DNA from 4 places in the Streptomyces incarnatus genome. Region 1 is predicted to be linked to each of the others. Evidence: riboswitches for the same ligand, from Rfam matches in the RefSeq annotation. Region 1 holds a riboswitch; each other region holds the start of a gene.
What was found. A riboswitch is a leader RNA that binds a small molecule or an ion and turns the genes downstream of it on or off. The one in region 1 is predicted to bind cyclic di-AMP.
Positions count from the first base shown of each region.

Region 2: another riboswitch for cyclic di-AMP. It lies ahead of ABB07_RS22690 (transglycosylase family protein); the one in region 1 lies ahead of ABB07_RS16215 (transglycosylase SLT domain-containing protein).
Region 3: another riboswitch for cyclic di-AMP. It lies ahead of ABB07_RS15150 (C40 family peptidase); the one in region 1 lies ahead of ABB07_RS16215 (transglycosylase SLT domain-containing protein).
Region 4: another riboswitch for cyclic di-AMP. It lies ahead of ABB07_RS09860 (M23 family metallopeptidase); the one in region 1 lies ahead of ABB07_RS16215 (transglycosylase SLT domain-containing protein).

Region 1 covers NZ_CP011497.1:3,644,433-3,649,466, forward strand. Annotated here, with positions in the region: gene ABB07_RS16210 (polyprenyl synthetase family protein) at 60-1,070, opposite strand; cyclic di-AMP (ydaO/yuaA leader) riboswitch at 1,603-1,785, shown strand; gene ABB07_RS16215 (transglycosylase SLT domain-containing protein) at 1,790-2,284, shown strand; gene ABB07_RS16220 (HAD family hydrolase) at 2,402-3,214, opposite strand; gene ABB07_RS16225 (FAD-dependent oxidoreductase) at 3,352-4,554, opposite strand; gene ABB07_RS16230 (carboxylate--amine ligase) at 4,603-5,034, opposite strand, start outside.
Region 2 covers NZ_CP011497.1:5,032,262-5,037,295, reverse strand. Annotated here, with positions in the region: gene ABB07_RS22700 (FtsB family cell division protein) at 1-156, opposite strand, end outside; gene eno (phosphopyruvate hydratase) at 289-1,575, opposite strand; gene ABB07_RS22690 (transglycosylase family protein) at 1,929-2,615, opposite strand; cyclic di-AMP (ydaO/yuaA leader) riboswitch at 2,620-2,792, opposite strand; gene ABB07_RS22685 (LysM peptidoglycan-binding domain-containing protein) at 2,969-4,072, opposite strand; gene ABB07_RS22680 (DUF899 family protein) at 4,368-5,034, shown strand, end outside.
Region 3 covers NZ_CP011497.1:3,425,839-3,430,872, forward strand. Annotated here, with positions in the region: gene pcrA (DNA helicase PcrA) at 26-2,518, opposite strand; cyclic di-AMP (ydaO/yuaA leader) riboswitch at 2,730-2,899, shown strand; gene ABB07_RS15150 (C40 family peptidase) at 2,907-4,082, shown strand; gene ABB07_RS15155 (SLAC1 family transporter) at 4,452-5,034, shown strand, end outside.
Region 4 covers NZ_CP011497.1:2,226,409-2,231,442, forward strand. Annotated here, with positions in the region: gene ABB07_RS09845 (bifunctional acetate--CoA ligase family protein/GNAT family N-acetyltransferase) at 1-617, opposite strand, end outside; gene ABB07_RS09850 (HPr family phosphocarrier protein) at 796-1,077, shown strand; gene ABB07_RS09855 (GntR family transcriptional regulator) at 1,226-1,912, opposite strand; gene ABB07_RS09860 (M23 family metallopeptidase) at 2,111-2,863, opposite strand; cyclic di-AMP (ydaO/yuaA leader) riboswitch at 2,876-3,039, opposite strand; gene ABB07_RS09865 (M16 family metallopeptidase) at 3,286-4,674, opposite strand; gene ABB07_RS09870 (M16 family metallopeptidase) at 4,671-5,034, opposite strand, start outside.

The sequences.
Region 1 (5,034 bases):
GGCCGGAAGCGTGCCGGGCCGTACGACCGGAGGCGTACGGCGTGTCGGGTGACGGGAGGTCAGCCAGCGCGGTGGACCACCGCGTCGCACAGCTCCATCAGCGCGGCCTTGGCGTCGCACTCGCGCAGCGGCACCAGCGCGGCCCGCGCCTCCTCCGCGTACCGCACGGTGTCCCGGCGGGCCTGCTCCAGCGCGGGGTGGGCGCGCAGCGCGGCCAGCGCCTCGGCGTGCCGGGCGTCGTCGCTGAGGTCGGAGTCGAGCAGCTCGCACAGCGCGATGTCCTCGGCCAGACCCAGGCGGGCGGCCCGCTCGCGCAGCCGGAGCACGGGCAGCGTCGGGATGCCCTCGCGCAGGTCGGTGCCCGGGGTCTTGCCGGACTCGTGCGAGTCGGAGGCGATGTCCAGGACGTCGTCGGCGAGCTGGAAGGCGACACCGAGCCGCTCGCCGTACTGGGTGAGCACGTCCACGACCGTCTCGTCGGCGCCGGACATCATCGCGCCGAACCGGCACGACACCGCCACCAGCGAGCCCGTCTTGCCGCCGAGCACGTCCAGGTAGTGCTCGACCGGGTCGCGGCCGTCGGAGGGGCCGGCGGTCTCCAGGATCTGGCCGGTGACCAGCCGCTCGAACGCGAGCGCCTGCACCCGGACCGCCTCGGGGCCGAGGTCGGCGAGGATCTGGGAGGCGCGGGCGAAGAGGAAGTCGCCGGTGAGCACCGCGACGGAGTTGCCCCAGCGGGTGTTGGCGCTGTCCACGCCGCGGCGCACGGCCGCCTCGTCCATGACGTCGTCGTGGTACAGCGTGGCGAGGTGGGTCAGCTCCACGACCACGGCCGAGGGCACGATGCCCGGCGCGTAGGGGTCGCCGAACTGGGCCGCGAGCATCACGAGCAGCGGCCGGAACCGCTTCCCGCCGGCTCGTACGAGGTGCTGCGCGGCCTCCGTGATGAACGGGACCTCGCTCTTGGTGGCCTCGAGCAAGCCTTCCTCGACAGCCGCCAATCCGGCCTGGACATCGGCTTCCAGAGCCTGGTCCCGCACGCTCAGCCCGAACGGCCCGACGACGGTCACGAGGGGTCTCCTGTCTGCTGGTGTCTGCTGGCGATTACACGGTTTGTCGATAGGTCGCTGCCATCACTCAAGTCAGCGTATCCGGTCCCTGTTCGATCACCGATAGCGCCCACCGGTCCAGCCCGGGCGGTATCGGATCACGACCGGTATGTTTTTGATCAAGTGCTATGAGCGGACATTTATCGACTTAACAGGAATCCGCGCCCTGTGTCGCGAACCGAAGAGCGGGCGGAGTAATGCCTGCCACCCGATTCACCCAAATCCCTCATGTCCGATTTAAAATACTTTGCGATTTAGTGAGTTGGGTCACGCGCGATCACGCGCAACCGCCACCCCTGAGGGCCCGCCAGGCTACCTCCACTCCTTGCTCCGTGGGCGAGTTGAGAGTTGGCAACCGCAAAGGATCAAGTGTCCCAAACGGCGCATACCAAGGTCAAACTGGACGTTATGTGAATCCAGCCCTTGTTCCCGACATGTGCTCTCGCATACGTTCCGGGCCAGTCGGGTGGACGCCGAATCCTGCCGCCGCCCGTGTGACCCATCGACGAACTCATTCGTACGGCAGGAGCGGGGGACCCAGGTAAGTCCGCCGGACCGGCCGGCACACGCCGCACCGGAACGGCTAGGGGTGAAGCCGTGTCCTCTCCCGAGGGCGCGGCCGGGCACCTCCCCGCCCGAACCCGACAGCTCACCTCGCAGGCGCCGGAGAGGACTTCCCCATGCCCGCTGCCGCTCAGCACCGCCGCCCCCGCGCCAACCGTCTCGCCCGCGCCCTCGCCGTCGCCGGCACCGGCGCCGCCGTCCTCGCCCTGCCGCTCATCGGTGCCACCAGCGCCTCCGCGGCCACCGGCACGACCGCCACCAAGACGGCTTCCACCACCCTCGCCGGGTACCCGAACAACCTCGACGGCTGGATCCGCGAGTCCCTCGCGATCATGGCCCAGAAGGGCATCCCGGGCACCTACGACGGCATCCACCGCAACGTCATGCGGGAGTCCTCCGGCAACCCGAACGCCATCAACAACTGGGACTCCAACGCCGCCAAGGGCATCCCGTCCAAGGGCCTGCTCCAGGTGATCGACCCGACCTTCAACGCCTACCACGTGGCCGGCACCTCCTTCGACCCCTACGACCCGGTCGCCAACATCACCGCGGCCTGCAACTACGCCGCCGCGCGGTACGGGTCGATCGACAACGTGTCCAGCGCGTACTGACGGTCCCGCGACCGGCCCGGCCTCGGCCGCCCGGAGTGTGCCCCGACCTGACGGAGGGGCGCGCCGGGCGGCCGTCGCCGCTTCCGCGGGACGGGCGGGCGCCTACTGATGTGCCGGTCAGTCGGTCGGGAACAGTCTTTCGAGGACGGCGGCGATGCCGTCGTCCTCGTTCGACAGGGTGACCTCGTCGGCCACCGCCTTCAGTTCGGGGTGCGCGTTGGCCATGGCGACCCCGCGTCCGGCCCACTCGAACATCGGGATGTCGTTGGGCATGTCGCCGAACGCCAGGGCCGCCTCCGCCGCGATCCCGAGCCGCTCGGCGGCCAGCGCGAGACCGGTCGCCTTGGTCACCCCCGACGGCTGGAGCTCCACGGTCCCCGGCCCCGACATGGTGACGGTCGCGAGCGAGCCCACCACCGCGCGCGCGATGGCCGCCAACTCGTCGTCGGGCAGGGCGGCATGGCGCAGCAGCACCTTGCTGATCGGCGCGCACCACAGGTCGTCGCGCCGGCCGACCCGGACCGCGGGCAGGGTCGGGTGCGGCATCCGGTACCCGGGCTCGATCAGCGTGAGCCCGTCGACCCCGTCCTGGTCGACGGCCGCGTACACCTGCCCCACCTCGGCCTCGATCTTGCCGAGCGCGGTCTCGGCCAGCTCCCGGTCCAGCCGGACCGACCACAGCAGACGGCCGGTCCCGGCGTCGTAGACCTGTGCGCCCTGGCCGCACACCGCGAGCCCCGTGCAGCCGAGGTGCGCGAGGAGCTGCCGTACCCGCGGAGCCGGGCGGCCCGTCACCACCAGGTGCCGGGCACCGGCCCGCGCCACCCGCGCGAGCGCGGCGAGCGACCGGCCGGAGACGCTGTCGTCGCCGCGCAGCAGTGTTCCGTCCAGGTCGGTGGCGATCAGTGCATATGCGGGTGAGGCTGCCATGATCAGAGAATACGGATACCTGGCTCCGCCGACTCACCTTGTCGCCCTGCGCACTTACGTGCTGATCCACCCCAAGTGGTGTCTCCCGCCTCCTCGTTGATGCGCGCCGATGAGCGGGATCAGGGCGGGCCGCGGCCTCACCCGTGGGCCGACGCCAGGTGTTTCGTCAGGCGCGGTGAGGCGAACTCCGTGCCGCAGACGAAACGCATCACCGGGCCGTACGACGACGCCGCCGGCAGACCGGTGAAGTACAGGCCGGGAACGGACGAGACGAAGCCGGGGCCGAGCCTCGGCGTGCCGCGGCTCACCGCGAGCCGGGTGCGCAGTTCGTGGCCGAGGAAGTCCATCGCCGCGATGTCCACGCGGTAGCCGGTGGCGGCGATGACGTGGTCGGCGGTGAGCCGCTCGGTGTGCCCGCCGTGGGTGCGGACGGTGAGGACGGGGCTGCCGCCCGGTGCCTCGGCGCTCACCACCCGCTCCACGTCCTGCACCTGCACCGCGCTCTCGAAGCGCTCGCGCAGCCACCAGGCGCCGAGCGGTCCGAGGACCCGGCGGACCAGGAAGTGGCGGGTGGCCTCGGGCAGGTAGCGGTAGGGGTGCGGGTAGTAGCTGAACGCCCACAGCGACCAGGCGCGGCCGAACGGGGACTCGGGACGCAGCTTCGGCTGGTCCCAGGGCGGGGCGCCGAAGGCGACCCGGCCGCGGCCGCGCGCGACCACACGCACGCGTGCCCCCGCCTCGGCGGCGAGCGCCGCGGTCTCCAGCGCGGACTGGCCCGCGCCGACCACGATGAGCTCCTTGCCGGCGAAACGGCTCAGGTCGTGGTGCTGGGAGCTGTGCGAGACCGGGCCGGTGGGCGCCGGTCCGTCGGCCGCTGCTTCCGCGAGCTCCGCCGGCAGATGCGCGAGGCCCGACAGCCCGGTGGCGACGACGACCGCGCGCGCGGTGAACATCTCCCCCGAATCCAGCTTCAGTTCGAAGCCGCCGCTCTTGTCGCGGTCCACCGAGACGACCCGGACCCCCTCCAGGCCGGGGACGAGCTTCTGCTGGAACCACTCGCCGTAGGCGATGAAGGTCTCCACCGGGATGATGTCCTCGTCGGTGACCAGGCGGCGGATGCCTGCCGCGTCGCAGTAGTCGGCGAGGGTGTGGCCGGGCTGCGGGCAGTCGAGGTTCGAGGCGGCGGGTGTCGACTTCAGGAGCATGCCCTCGGGCATGTGGTCGCGCCAGCTGACCATGGGGTCACCGAAGACGCGGACGGGAATGCCGCGCGCCCGCAGATGGGCGGCGGTGGACAGGCCGAACGGCCCGGCCCCGATGACTGCAACCGGTCGAGTCACGAAGTCCCTCCCCAGGACATGGTGCGCCACTCTTGGCGGTGGCTTTGCCTACTTCGTGGAGGTGCTGCTGCCGCGGCGGTTGGTCCGCCACAGCTGGTAGAGGTGCTTCGCGCCCGGGCGCACGAAGCGGGCGAGCATCGTGAGGAACGGCAGCGGGTCGTCACCCGCGAGCCAGGCCAGCTCGGTCCCGCTCGCCGTCGCCGGCGCGTGCGGCGTCGTATAGCCGCTGCGGCGGTAGGCGAGGAGGGCCGGCAGGTCGATGTTCTCCACGATGTAGCGGTGGCCGGCGCGCTGTTCCCCCTCCGGGACGGGGCGGCCGGTCAGGTTCAGATGCATGGCGCGTACGACGTCCACGCCCGACTCGTTTTCGAACAGCCGGAACTGGGCGCCCATGCGCGGGTTGAAGTCGAGGAGCTTGTACTGTCCGTCGCGCCGGTCGAAGCGCAGGTCGAGGTCGATGATGCCGCTGTAGCCGATCTG
Region 2 (5,034 bases), 1.4 Mb from region 1:
GCACAGCACCAGGGCGAGCAGCGCCGCGCGGCCGGTGAGCCGGGAGCGGCGGGCCTGCCGCCTGGTCTGGGAGCGGTAGACCCGGGCCGCCGTCTGCTCGCCGAGCAGCCGCAGCCTGGTCGCGGTGGAGAAACGGTCCCGGTCCTTCACGGCCATCTGGCTTCTCCCGCCTCCCCTTGCCGGTGTGGTTTCCACACGTGCGTACGTCCCCGGACACGGTACGGGACCGAGTCCGGGGACGTACGTACGACTGGCTAAGCCTTACCCCAGGTTGGGTCAGCCCTTGGGTCAGCCCTTGAAGCGCGGGAACGCGCTGCGGCCGGCGTAGACCGCGGCGTCGTCGAGGATCTCCTCGATGCGCAGCAGCTGGTTGTACTTGGCGACGCGCTCCGAGCGGGCCGGGGCGCCGGTCTTGATCTGGCCGCAGTTGGTGGCGACGGCCAGGTCGGCGATGGTGACGTCCTCGGTCTCGCCGGAGCGGTGGGACATCATGCACTTGAAGCCGTTGCGCTGGGCCAGCTCGACGGCGTCCAGGGTCTCGGTCAGCGAGCCGATCTGGTTGACCTTGACGAGCAGGGCGTTGGCGGTGCCCTCCTCGATGCCGCGGGCGAGGCGCTCGGGGTTGGTGACGAACAGGTCGTCGCCGACCAGCTGGACCTTGTCGCCGAGCTTGTCGGTGATGACCTTCCAGCCGGCCCAGTCGTCCTCGAACAGCGGGTCCTCGATGGAGACGAGCGGGTAGGCCGCCACGAGCTCCTCGTAGTACTCCGTCATCTCGGCGGCGGAGCGCTCCTTGCCCTCGAAGAGGTACTTGCCGTCCTTGTAGAACTCGGAGGCGGCCACGTCGAGCGCGAGGGCGATCTGCTGGCCGGGGGCGTAGCCGGCCTCCTTGATGGCCTCGAGGATGAGGTCGAGGGCCTCGCGGTTGGAGCCGAGGTTCGGGGCGAAGCCGCCCTCGTCGCCGAGGCCGGTGGCCAGGCCCTTGCTCTTCAGGACCTTCTTCAGCGTGTGGTAGACCTCGGTGCCCCAGCGCAGGGCCTCGGAGAAGGACTCCGCGCCGATCGGGGCGATCATGAACTCCTGGATGTCCACGTTGGAGTCCGCGTGCGAGCCGCCGTTGAGGATGTTCATCATCGGCACCGGCAGCAGGTGCGCGTTGGGGCCGCCCAGGTAGCGGAAGAGCGGGAGGTCGCTGGCCTCGGAGGCGGCGTGGGCGACGGCGAGGGAGACGCCGAGGATGGCGTTGGCGCCGAGCGAGCCCTTGTTGTCGGTGGCGTCCAGGTCGAACATGGCCTGGTCGATCAGGCGCTGCTCGGTGGCGTCGTAGCCGACCAGCTCCGGGCCGATCTGCTCGATGACGGCGAGGACGGCCTTCTCGACGCCCTTGCCCTGGTAGCGGTTGGGGTCGCCGTCGCGGAGCTCGATGGCCTCGAAGGCGCCGGTGGAGGCGCCGGACGGGACGGCGGCACGACCGGTGCTGCCGTCGTCGAGGCCGACCTCGACCTCGACCGTGGGGTTGCCTCGGGAGTCCAGGATTTCCCGGGCTACGACGACGTCGATGGACGGCACGAGCATCTCCTTCTTGGATGTGACGCTGGAAGTGCGGGGCGGTGTGCCTTACGGCTGTGCCTTGCGCCTAGAGCCTAACCGTCCCGGGGGCGCCGGCCACCGACCGACCGTCCCGTGGACGGGTGGGACACGCAGACGGTACCCATTGTTCACGAGCGGAACAAAGGGTGGGTGTACGGGGCACGAAGAAAGGGGGCGGCGGGACCCGGGCAAGGGGGGCAGAAAAAACCCCGCCCCGGCGCGTACGGGGGAACACGCGCCGGGGCGGGGAGCCCGTGGGGACGGGGGTGGCCCTCACGGAGCCTTCAGGGTGCGGGCCGGGGATGTGAGGGCGCTGTGGGTCCGTTCGGAGCCAGGTGTCACTTCAGGTGCAGCTGCTGGCCCGGGTAGATGAGGTTCGCGTCCTCGACGATGTCCTTGTTCAGCTGGAACAGCTTCTGCCAGCCGCCGGCCACGTGGTGCTTCTCGGCGATGGCGCTGAGGGTGTCGCCCGTGACGACCTTGTACTCGCCGTCGCCCTTCTTGACCTTCTTGCCGGTCGGGGTGGTGACGGTCTTGCTCGCCTTCGGGGCCGTGCGCGTGGTGGAGCGGGTGGCGGCCTGCTGGTCGGTGGAGCGGGTGCTCGTGCTCGGCGCGGACTTCGTCGAGGCGGCCGGGGCGGAGCCGTTGTACGGGGTGCTCGTCAGGCCCGTGCCGCAGACCGGCCAGGCGCCCTTGCCCTGGCCCGCGAAGACCTTCTCGGCGACGGCTATCTGCTGGGCCTTGGTGGCGAGGTCGGCGCGCGCGGCGTAGGCGGTGCCGCCGTACGCGGCCCAGGTGGAGTTGGTGAACTGCAGGCCGCCGTAGAAGCCGTTGCCGGTGTTGATGGACCAGTTGCCGCCCGACTCGCACTGGGCGACCGCGTCCCACTGGGAGGCGGTGGCGGCGGAGGCGTTGCCGGCCGCCATCAGCGGGGCGGCGACGGCGGCGCCGGTGACACCGGCGAGCGTGATGGCGCGAACGGCCTTGGACGGACGACGGTGCTTGCCCTTGCCGGAAAACAGCATGGATCGATCCCCTCACCGACGCCTGCGAGGTGAGCTGTCGGGTTCGGGCCGGTTGAGTTGCCCGGCCGCACACTCGCTTGTCCGAGGTGCGGCTTCACCCCTAGCCGGTCCAGCGTCAACCGCTGGGCCCGGCGCTTACCTTGGGTCCCCCGCTCCTGCCTGCGGCGCTTGACGCGACGACTGTTCCCGGGCAACCGCTGGCAGGATTCGGCGTTGCGACTGCCGGGGCTCGTGGTGACGAGCGGTCCTGACCGTAGACATGCGATCGGCGGATTTTCAAAGACGATCAGGGCTTCTGAGACTCATCCCACACTTTCACCAAACCGGACATCAGCCGCGAAGTGGGGCGTCAACTACCGCTGGCCGCCGCCGCTTTCGGCGCCGACATTCAGCGTCTGACCGGCGGTGATGTGGTCCGGGTCGGCCCCGATGACGTTCTTGTTGGTGTCGTAGAGCGCCTGCCACCCGCCGTCGACGCCAAGGGAGTCGGCGATGGAGGCGAGGGAGTCGCCCTCACGGACGGTGTAGGTGCCCGGTTCCCGGCCGGCGTGACGGCCGGAAGATGTGGCGTTCTGACCGTTTGTCACGCTTTCGTCCGCGCTCTCGCCGCGGTGACGCCCGCCACTGTTGAGTGCGCCGGTGTCGATCAGGCTCCAAGAACCGGGGCTCTGCTGGTAATTGTCCGAGTTGTCGGTGCCGGGTGTCGCCGTGGGGGAGCTGTCGGTTCCCTGCGAGTTTCCAGTGTCGCCCGAGCCGGACTTGTCGGTCTTGTCGGACTTGGGATTGGGCGTTCCGGTGGAGCCGCCGGTCGCACCGGGAGTCCCGGTGGTGCTCTCGCCCGGGCTCGGGGTCGTCGTGGCGCCCGGGTCGGCGGTGGAGCCGGAGGAGTCCGAACCCGAGGAGCCGGAGCCGGGGGTGGAGTGGGAGCCGGAGTCCGAGCCCGAAGTGGCGCCGGACGAGGACGAATCCGGCAGACCGGACGAGTCGGAGCCGTCCGCGGAGCCGGACGTGCCGCCCGACCCGCTGCCGCCGCCCGACCCGCCGCCGGAGCCGACGCCGGTGTCGACGTCGACCGAACCGGAGTGGGAGGTCAGCCCGGCGGTCAGCGCGCACATGGCCCACGGCGTGGTGCCCTGGTCGCCGAGGATCTTCTCGGCGACGGCTATCTGCTGGGAACGGCTGGCCTGGTCGGCGCTCTCGGCGTACTGCGTGCCGCCGTACTTGTCCCAGTCGGCCAGCGAGATCTGCAGACCGCCGTAGTAGCCGTTTCCGGTGTCCGCGCTCCAGGAACCTCCGCTCTCGCACTCGGCGACCTTGTCCCACGTGGTGCCGTCGGCCGCGCTGGCGCTCGCGGCGCCGAGCAGCGGGATCGCGATGGCGGAGCCGGTCACGCCGGCCGCGACGAGGAGGGCCGGAGCCTGACGGGGGCGACGGTGACGACCGTTCCCGGAGAGCATGCGGAAGCCTTTCGTGCGACAGCAGGACCGGCGCGGCGGTGAAGTGGAGTCCCCCGCCACGCTGATGGGTGAACGTATCGGCAGACGATCACTTGTCACAAGTTCATGCCGCGCAGATCACGTGAAGATCACAGAGTTGAAGGTTTGTCATCTCCCCCCGTGCGCCGCCTGATCCTCCCCTCCTGCCCGCTTTGTCACCCGTCGGGAACGGCGCCGCCTCACTCCCGGCGCGCGGGGCGGCCGCGACCATGGGACTCGACATGACCCCGGGGGGCTTGACGTCCAGGAGGACACGATGGCGCGGCACACCCGGCTGCCCGGCGAGTCCGCGGAGTACCTCGCCGCGCGCGAGGAACTCCGCGACGCCGAGATCGAACTCATGCGCCACCGCGAGCGGGTGGCGGCCCTGCGCAGGGCACTGCCGCAGGGCGCCGAAGTCGGCGACTACGTCTTCCTCGAAGGGCCTGCGGACCTCGACGCGGGCGACACGCCGGTCCGAGAGGTCGGGCTGAGCGAGCTGTTCACCGGCCCCGGCCGGCCGTTGGTCGTCTACCACTTCATGTACGGCAAGCGGCAGACCGAACCGTGTCCGATGTGCACCCTGTGGATCGACGGCTTCAACGGCGTCGCCCACCACGTCGCCCGGAACGCCGACCTCGTCGTCGTCGCGGCCGCCGACCCGCCCACCCTGCGCCGGCACGCCCGGGCCCGCGGCTGGTCCCGGCTGCGCCTGCTGAGCGCCGGGGACAGCACCTTCAAGTACGACCTGGGAAGCGAGGACGAGGACGGTGTGCAGGACTCCACCGTCTCCGTCTTCACCCGGGACGCGGACGGCACGGTCCGCCACTTCTACTCCGCCCACCCCCGCATGTCCGAAGACATCGACCAGCGCGGCATCGACCTCCTCAGCCCCGTCTGGCACGTCCTGGACCTCACGCCGGGCGGCCGTGGCGACTGGTTCG
Region 3 (5,034 bases), 220 kb from region 1:
CTGTTCCGGCGAGGGCCCCTTCGGCTTACAGCTTCTCCACCGGCGCGTACCGCAGCAGCAGCCGCTTCGGCTTGGCGTCGCCGAAGTCGATCGTCGCCTCCGCGTTCGCACCCGTGCCCTTCACGGCGACGACCGTGCCGAGCCCGAACTGGTCGTGGGTGACCCGGTCCCCGACGGCCAGGGCGACCACCGGCTTCTCCGAGGTGCGCCGGGTGGCGAACCCGGACGCGCCCGACGCCGAGGAACGCGAGCGGGTCGAGGACAGCGAGGCCGCGATCCCGGACGCGGGACCGGACGAGACCGGTGCCGTCGCTCCCGTCCGCTTCCAGTCCACATGGGTGGGCGGGATCTCCTCCAGGAAGCGGGAGGGCGGGTTGTACGACGGCTGGCCCCAGGCGCTGCGCATGGCCGACCGCGTGAGGTAGAGCCGCTCCCGCGCGCGCGTGATGCCGACGTACGCCAGGCGGCGCTCCTCCTCCAGCTCCTTGGTCTGGCCGAGGGCGCGCATGTGCGGGAAGACGCCGTCCTCCATGCCGGTCAGGAAGACGACCGGGAACTCCAGGCCCTTGGCGGTGTGCAGGGTCATCAGGGTGATGACTCCGGAGCCGTCCTCGTCCTCGTCGGGGATCTGGTCGGAGTCGGCGACCAGGGCCACCTGCTCCAGGAAGTCGGCCAGCCCCACCGACTCGCCCTCACCGCGCTCCTGCTCGAACTCCAGGGCCACCGCCGCGAGTTCCTGGAGGTTCTCGATGCGGGTCTCGTCCTGCGGGTCGGTGGAGGTCTGCAGTTCGGCCAGATACCCGGTCCGTTCGAGCACGGCCTCCAGGACGGTGGCCGGACCGGCTCCGGACTCCACGATCGTACGCAGGTCCTCCATCAGCGTGTTGAACCGCTTGACGGCGTTGGTGGAGCGCGCGGCCATGCCGTACGCCTCGTCCACGCGCTTGAGCGCCTGCGGGAAGCTGATCCTCTCGCGCTGGGCGAGGGCGTCGATCATCGCCTCCGCGCGCTCACCGATGCCCCGCTTGGGCACGTTGAGGATGCGGCGCAGCGGCACCGAGTCCTCCGGGTTGGCGAGGACGCGCAGGTAGGCGAGGACGTCCCGGACCTCCTTGCGTTCGTAGAAGCGGACGCCGCCGACGACCTTGTAGGGCAGGCCGACGCGGATGAAGACCTCTTCGAAGACACGGGACTGCGCGTTGGTGCGGTAGAAGACGGCGACGTCGCCCGCCCTGGCCTCGCCCGCGTCGACCAGGCGGTCTATCTCGTCGGCGACGAACTGGGCCTCGTCGTGCTCGGTGTCCGCGACGTAACCGGTGATCCGCGCTCCCTGCCCGGCGTTGGTCCACAGGTTCTTCGGGCGGCGGGACTCGTTGCGCTCGATGACCGCGTTGGCCGCGGACAGGATGGTCTGCGTGGAGCGGTAGTTCTGCTCCAGCAGGATCGTCGTCGCGTCCGCGTAGTCCTCCTCGAACTGGAGGATGTTGCGGATGGTCGCGCCCCGGAAGGCGTAGATCGACTGGTCGGCGTCACCCACGACGCACAGCTCGGCCGGCGGGATGTCGTACTCGCCGGTCGGGGTGTCGCCCTCGTCGGCGGGGCGCTCTGCCGTGCCGACGAGTTCCCGTACGAGTGCGTACTGGGCGTGGTTGGTGTCCTGGTACTCGTCGACCAGGACGTGCCGGAAGCGGCGGCGGTAGTGCTCGGCGACGTCCGGGAAGGCGCGCAGCAGGTTGACCGTCGTCATGATCAGGTCGTCGAAGTCGAGCGCGTTGGCCTCGCGGAGCCGCGACTGGTAGAGCGCGTAGGCCTGGGCGAGGGTCTTCTCGAAGCCGTCGGTGGCCTGGGCGGCGAAGTCCTCCTCGTCGATCAGCTCGTTCTTCAGATTGCTGATCTTCGCGCTGAAGGACTTCGGCGGGAAGCGCTTCGGGTCGAGGTCCAGGTCGCGGCAGACCAGGGCCATCAGACGCTTGCTGTCGGCGGCGTCGTAGATCGAGAACGACGACGTGAAGCCGAGCTTCTTCGACTCGCGGCGCAGGATGCGCACGCACGCGCTGTGGAAGGTCATCACCCACATCACGTTCGCGCGCGGGCCGACGAGGTGCTCGACGCGCTCCTTCATCTCGCCCGCGGCCTTGTTGGTGAAGGTGATCGCGAGGATCTGGCCGGGGTGCACATGCCGCTCGGCGAGCAGGTACGCGATGCGGTGGGTGAGCACGCGGGTCTTGCCGGAGCCGGCGCCGGCGACGATGAGCAGCGGGGAGCCGGCGTGCACGACCGCCGCGCGCTGGTTGTCGTTCAGCCCCTCCAGCAGCGCCGCCGAGTCGATCGCGGGGCGGGGCGCGCCGTCGCGGTAGTGGGTGTCCCGGTCCGGCGGCATGTCGAACTTCCCGCCGAACAGATCGTCCGGAAGCGGCTCCGGAGCGTGATCGTCCTCGGGCGGCGGCGGGGGCTCCTCCTCGTGCCCGCGAGGGGCCTGGAGGTCCGCCAGGAAGCTGTCGTCAAAGAGGCTGCTCATCGCTCTCCGAGTCTAGGGTGCCCCACCGACAACCGGTCGCCGTCCCGGGAAGATGGCCGCCGAAGCCCGCCCGGGAAAGCCACTCACCGTGCGGAATCGGCCGATGACGGGAACGTGATTTCAGCGCCAGATCACGAAAATGTATCGGACATATCACGCACCAACCTTCACACTAGTCACACCAGTTGGCTAGGTTGCCGTCAGGCCGCGTGCGCGGCCTCCGCCGAGTCCGGTGCGCCCGCGTGGTGCCCGGAGCCGGGGACCCACCGATCCTGGGGTGAATCGGCCGACTCCCGCCCGGGACGACGCCGTAGGGCAACCCTTCCGAACCGCCGCCCGAACCCGACAGCTAACCCGGTAGGCGGCCCATTGGAAGGAGTCGCCTCCCTTGGCGTCGCACCGCAAGCCGCGCCCCGGCGGAACCACCGGAGCCGGTCTCCGCACCCCCGCCCTCGCCACCGCCGCCCTCACCTCCATGGCGGTGTTCTCGCAGACCGCCGAGGCCGCCCCGAGAACCGATCACGCCAAGCCGAGCCTGGAAGAGGTCGAGAAGAAGGTCGACGACCTCTACCGCCAGGCGGAGTCGGCCACCGAGAAGTACGACGCGGCCAAGGAGCGCACCGGCAAACAGCGGAGCCGCGCCGACGCCCTGCGCGACGAGGTCGCCCGGCGCACCGCACGCCTCAACACGGCCCGTGAGGAGCTGGGATCCTTCGCCGCGGCCCAGTACCGCACCGGCACCGCCGCTCCCGGCACGGCCACCTTCCTGCTGGCGAACGACCCGCAGGACTACTTCGACCAGACCCAGCTGATGAACCGGCTGACCTCGCGGGAGAAGAGCGCGGTCGACGACTACATCGGCGAGCAGGCCGCGACCATGAAGAAGCGCCGGGAGGCCGCGGAGAGCCTCCAGACGCTGACCGACTCACAGCACGACCTGCAGACCGCCAAGGCCACCGTGCAGAGGAAACTCGCCTCGGCGCGCGAGCTGCTGTCGCAGCTGACGGCCCAGGAGAAGGCGCGGCTGGCCGCCATCGAGCGGGAGAAGCAGCAGGAGGCGGCCCGCAAGGCGGCCGAGCTGGCCAAGCAGCAGGCGGCCCGGCAGCAGGCCGGCTCGTCGTCGTCCTCGTCCACGGGGTCGGGGTCGGGGTCCGCCTCCGGTTCGACGGGATCCGGCTCGACCGGGTCCACATCCGGCTCGTACGACACGAAGGCCGAGAATGCGATCGCCTTCGCCCGCGCGCAGATCGGCAAGCCGTATGTGTGGGGCGCCACCGGGCCCGACTCCTACGACTGCTCGGGCCTCACCCAGGCCGCCTGGAAGGCCGCCGGCGTCACGCTTCCGCGCACCACGTACGACCAGGTCAATGCGGGTACCACGGTCTCGCTCGCCGACGCGCGGCCGGGCGACCTGATCTTCTTCTACGACGACATCAGCCACGTCGGCGTCTACATAGGCAACGGCATGATGATCCACGCCCCCAAGCCGGGCGCGTACGTCCGCGAGGAGTCGATCTACTACGGCGGCGAGTCGATCATCCACAGCGTGGTCCGCCCGGGCTGACCGCCCCTCGTGACCCGGGCGCGGGCCCCGGTCCGTCCCGCTGCACGCGTGCGTGCCACCGCCTTGCATGTCCAGGCACGGTGCCGCAGCATTCCACGCCCACGCGCGCGTGGGCGTGCGGGGGTTGGGAGTCATGGGATCCGCGCCGAGGGCGCCGGATGCGCCCGCGCCATGCGCGAAGTGCCCGGCGCCCTGCTCCTCCCGGCACGGTCGCTGAGCCCCGCCCGCGCCATGCGCGGAGTGCCCGGCGCCCTGCTCCTCCCGGCACGGGTCGCTGAGTCCCGCCCACGCGCGCGTACCGGCGTTTTTGGTCTCCACGCGCGCGTGCCCTTCCGGGCCGGGGCCCCTCGGCTCCCTAGCATCGGGCGCATGCCCGGCATCTCAGGTCTGCTCGCGTGGTGGGCGGGGCGGCCCCCCGCGGCAGGGGCCGCCGTGATGGCGACCGGCGTGCTGTCGGTGGGGCTGCACATGACCGGCGCCGAGACGGTCTCCCGGGTCGTGCTGGCGATGGCGTGTGTCGCCTGGGCCGCGCTGGCCGCCGACTTCGCTGTGCGGCTGGTCGGCGAGCGGCGGCGCTGGGTGTCCGAGTCGGCGAGCCCTGGCGCGCTCACCTCCGTCGCCGCGACCACGGTGCTCGGCACCCGGATCTCCGCGCTGGGCCGGCAGACCCCCGCCGAGGCGCTGCTGGCGCTCGCGGCGCTGCTCTGGCCGGTGCTGCTGGTCCTGGTCGTACGGCACTGGAGGCCGCGCATGGCGGGCTCGGTGTTCCTTTGCTGTGTGGCCACGGAGGGGCTCGCCGTACTGGCCGCCACGCTGGCCGCGGCCGAGCGCACGGCATGGCTCGCGCACACCGCGCTGGTGCTGTTCTGGCTGGGGCTGGTGCTCTACGGCCTGGCGCTGGCCCACTTCGACGCACGGCAGGTGCTTCAGGGGGCGGGCGACCACTGGATCG
Region 4 (5,034 bases), 1.4 Mb from region 1:
GCCTCGGCGCGCTGCTCCCGCGCGCGCTGGACGGCGAGGGAGCGGTCGGTGGGTTCGAGGTCGAACTCCAGCCGGACGACGCCGTCCTCGAAGCTGCGCTTCTGGGTGTACCCGGCGTCCGTGAACACCTTGATCATCTTGGTGTTGGCGGGCAGCACCTCGGCGGCGAAGCGGCGGATGCCGCGCTCGCGGGCGACGGCCGCGATGTGCTCCAGCAGGGCGGAGGCGACGCCGCGGCCCTGGTGGGCGTCCTGCACCAGGAAGGCGACCTCGGCCTCGTCGGCGGGTGCGGTGGCGGGCATGCCGTCGGCGCCGATGCGGTCATAGCGTACGGTGGCGATGAACTCGCCGCCGATGGTGGCCGCGAGTCCCACCCGGTCCACAAAGTCGTGGTGCGTGAAGCGGTGGACGTCCTTGGCGGAGAGCCTGGGGTACGGCGCGAAGAAGCGGTAGTACTTCGACTCGTCCGAGACCTGCTCGTAGAAGCTGACCAGGCGGTCGGCGTCATCAACGGTGATGGGCCTGATGCGCGCGGTACCCCCGTCGCGCAGCACCACGTCCGCCTCCCAGTGGGCGGGGTAGTGGTGCCGGTCCTGCCGGTCCGCCGAGGTCTGCATGGGCCCCAGAGTACGGCTCGCGTCCGACAACGGCGCGGGGCAGTCTGTGGAGGACGGAAGCCGGAACCGAGGCCGCGGTTCCGGCGCCGCACCGGGGTGGACGAAGGTCCGCTCCGGGCACGCTTCGCGATATGGGAAACTGGTCTAGACAACCCTGAAGACTGAAGGGCAGCAACACATGGCTGAGCGCCGCGTCAACGTCGGCTGGGCCGAGGGCCTCCACGCCCGCCCCGCCTCCATCTTCGTCCGAGCCGCCACGGCCGCAGGCGTCCCGGTGACGATCGCCAAGGCTGACGGCAACCCCGTCAACGCGGCCTCCATGCTGGCCGTCCTGGGGCTTGGCGCCCAGGGCGGCGAGGAGATCGTCCTGGCCTCCGACGCAGAGGGCGCGGACGCCGCCCTGGACCGTCTGGCCAAGCTGGTCTCCGAGGGCCTCGAGGAACTGCCCGAGACGGTCTGAACACCAGCGCACGGATAACACCGGAGCCGCGTCGCCTGTTTTCGGGCGGCGCGGCTCCGCCCTTTCCGGGCTCATTGCGCGCACACCTGAATTCGGGCAGCGAAAATACACCGCGCCGAATTACTCTTCTTTGTATACGGCGCCCGTGTTAATGCCGAAGACCCGACATGTTTACGGCGTGTTGCGAAGTCCTCACACGCTCGCCGCCCCCGGAAAAACGCAGCCGGTGCGCGGTCGTCGCGCGCTCGGTGTGCAGTGCCGTGACCGCCCGCGCGCGCTCCCCGTCGCCGCGCGCCACCGCGTCGACGATGGCGCCGTGCTCCGCCCAGTGGTCCACCGGGCTCGGGGGTGCCTGCACCGCGTACATCCAGGCGATCTTGTGCCGCAGCTGGGTGAGCATCGCCGTCAGCGAGGGGCTGCCGGCGGCCTGGGCGAGCGTCTCGTGGAACCAGCCGCCCAGCGAGCGCAGATCCTCGCTGCTGCCGCTGCGGGCCCGCTCCTGGCCCAGCCTGACGAGACCGCGCAGCACCTTCAGATGGGCCTCGGTGCGCCGCTGGGCGGCCCGGGCGGCGCCGAGCGGCTCCAGCAGCATGCGCATCTCCAGCAGGTCGGCCGCCTCCTGCTCGGTCGGCTCGGCCACGCACGCGCCCGCGTGCCGGCGGGTCACCACGAAGCCCTCGGCCTCCAGGGTGCGCAGGGCCTCGCGGACGGGGACGCGCGAGACGCCGTAGCGGCGGGCCAGGACTTCCTCGGTCAGCCGGCCACCGCGCTCGTAGACACCCGCGACGATGTCGTCCCGGATGGCCGTGCACACCGAGTGCGCCGGAATACGCATGACCGACCTCCGCCTTAATCCCCGTGAAACGTCGACGATGGACGCGTGTTCCGTGACTCTATTCCAATGAGCCGGAATTTCCGACGGCGGGCCGGAATCCATGGATATTTTTTGGTCACAGGGTCCGCCGGACACCGCGGAAAACGGCGAAAGCCCCGGCTCGGTGAGCCGGGGCGCCGGATGCCGCGCGGTGCGGCGTCAGACGTTCACGCCGTGCTTGCGGAGGTAGGCGACGGGGTCGACGTCCGAGCCGTAGTCGGGGGTCGTACGGGCCTCGAAGTGCAGGTGCGGGCCGGTGGTGTTGCCGGTCGCGCCGGACAGGCCGATCCGCTGGCCCGGGACGACCCGCTGGCCCACCGAGACGCCGATGGACGACAGGTGGCCGTACTGGGTGTACATGCCGTCGGCCATCCGGATCACGATCTGGTTGCCGTACGCGCCACCCCAGCCGGTGGAGACGACGGTGCCGGAGCCGACCGCGTGGACGGGGGTGCCGGTCGCGGCGTGGAAGTCGATGCCCGTGTGGTGGCCGGAGGACCACAGGGAGCTGCTGGCCTGGTAGCCGGTGGAGACGTAGGAGTCGGCTATCGGGGCGACGAAGGCGTTCAGGCGCTTGCGCTCGGCCTCGCGGGCGGCGCGGGCCCTGGCCTCGCGCTCCTCCTTCGCCTTCCTGGCCGCGGCCTCCTCGGCCGCCTTCTGCTCGGCGGCCTTCTTCTGCGCGGTGGCCTGCGCGTCGATGTGCTCGGCGACGTCGTCGCTCACGGTGAGGACCGGCGTGAGGCCGGTCTGCTCCACGCCGTTCCCGGCGTTCTCGGCGGCGAGCGCCGGGGAGGCGGCGAGGGTGCCGATGACACCGGTGGTGGTGAGGGCCGCGATGCCCGCCGCCTGAGCGGTGGTGCGCTTGACCCGGCCGGGCTTGCGGTGCTTCCCGGTGGCGCACATGAACGCCATGGAGTGGCTGGTCCTTTCCTTCCCTCTCGCCTACCGGGTTAGCTGACGGGTTCGGAGCAGGAAGGTCTCCTACGGGCCCCCTCGCGGCTCGCGCGGGCGCCCGATTCACCCCAGGGACTGCGTGGGTCCCCGGCTCCCCTGGCTCGCGCCGTACGGGGACTCGGCGATGGCTGTCCGGTGCCGCGGGTGCGGCGCACTGCCTGACGAACAGCCCGGACGACGCTACGGAAGCCCGCTTCGGATTCCCAAACGGATCCGGGCTTTTGTAGCGCATCCCACAGGGCAGACGGGCAACCTCCGCCTCAAATCGGGCATCTGGGGAAGGGAGTGGAACAACAGGGGCCCTGACGGTCCGTAGACCGTCAGGGCCCCACGCGCGCGTGCGTCCGCTCGGGCGTGCCCGGCCGCCGCGGCGGCCCGCTCTACTCGGCCGCCACCACGGTCACTTCACCGATGCCGAGCGCCTCGACCGGCGCCTTGATCTGGGCGGCGTCACCGACGAGGACGGTCACCAGGCGGTCCACCGGGAAGGCGTTGACGACGGCCGCGGTGGCCTCCACCGTGCCCGTCGCGGCCAGCTGCTGATACAGCGTCGCCTGGAAGTCGTCGGGCAGGTGCTGCTCGACCTGGTCGGCGAGTGTGCTCGCGACGGCGGCCGCGGTCTCGTACTTCAGCGGTGCCACCCCCACGAGGTTCTGCACGGCCACGTCCCGCTCGGCGTCGGTCAGGCCGTCCGCCGCGAGGGTGCGCAGCACCTTCCACAGGTCCTCCAGCGCGGGGCCGGTGTTCGGGGTGTCCACGGAGCCGCTGATGGCGAGCATCGCGGCGCCCGTGCCGTCCGGCGCGGACCGGAGGACCTGGCCGAAGGAGCGCACACCGTAGGTGTAGCCCTTCTCCTCGCGCAGGACGCGGTCCAGCCTGGAGGTGAGGGTGCCGCCGAGGCAGTAGGTGCCGAGCACCTGGGCGGGCCACACGCGGTCGTGCCGGTCGGGGCCGACGCGGCCGATGAGCAGCTGCGTCTGCACGGCGCCGGGCCGGTCCACGATGACCACGCGCCCGGTGTCGTCGGCGGTCACCGGCGGCACGGGCCGCGGCTCGCCCGGGGTGCCGGTCCAGGCGCCGAGGGTGTCGCCGAGCAGCGCGTCCAGGTCGACCCCGGTGAGGTCGCCGACCACGACCGCGGTGGCCGTGGCCGGGCGTACGTGCCGGCCGTAGAAGGCGCGTACGGCGGCGGCGTCGATCTTCTCGACCGTCTCCTCGGTGCCCTGGCGCGGGCGCGACATGCGCGAGGCCACCGGGAACAGCTCCTTGGAGAGCTCCTTCGCGGCCCGGCGGGAGGGGTTGGCCAGCTCGTGCGGGATCTCGTCCAGGCGGTTGCGGACGAGGCGCTCGACCTCGCTGTCGGCGAAGGCGGGCGCGCGCAGCGCGTCGGCGAGCAGGCCGAGGCCCTTGGCCAGGCGGGAGGCCGGGACCTCCAGGCTGAGCCGGACGCCGGGGTGGTCGGCGTGCGCGTCCAGGGTGGCGCCCGCGCGCTCCAGCTCGGCGGCGAACTCCTCGGCGGAGTGCTTGTCGGTGCCCTCGGAGAAGGCCCGCGCCATGATCGTGGCGACGCCGTCCAGGCCGGCCGGCTCGGCGTCCAGGGGCGCGTCCAGCAGCACCTCTACGGCGACGACCTGCTGGCCGGGGCGGTGGCAGCGCAGCACGGTCAGGCCGTTGTCGAGCGCGGCCCGCTCGGGGGCCGGGAACGCCCACGGCCTGGCCTCGCCGGGCTGCGGCTGGGGGTGGAAGTCCATGGTGGCGAGCTCGGTCACTTGGCCGTCTCCTCGTTCTCGTTACCGGCCTCTACGGTGGCTTCCTGCTCCGGGTCCTCGGGCACGTCGGCGTCCGGGGCCTGCTCCGGGGACTTCGGTTCGTAGACCAGGACCGCGCGGTTGTCGGGGCGCAGACGGGCCTGGGCGACCTCCTGGACCTCCTGCGGGGTCACCTCCAGGACGCGCTTGACTGCGGTGAGGGCGAGCTGCGGGTCGCCGAACAGGACGGCGTACCGGCACAGTTCGTCGGCGCGGCCGGCGACCGTGCCGAGCCGGTCCAGCCACTCGCGCTCCAACTGGGCCTGGGCGCGCTCCATCTCCTCCGGCGTGGGGCCCTCCTCGGCGAACCGGGCCAGCTCC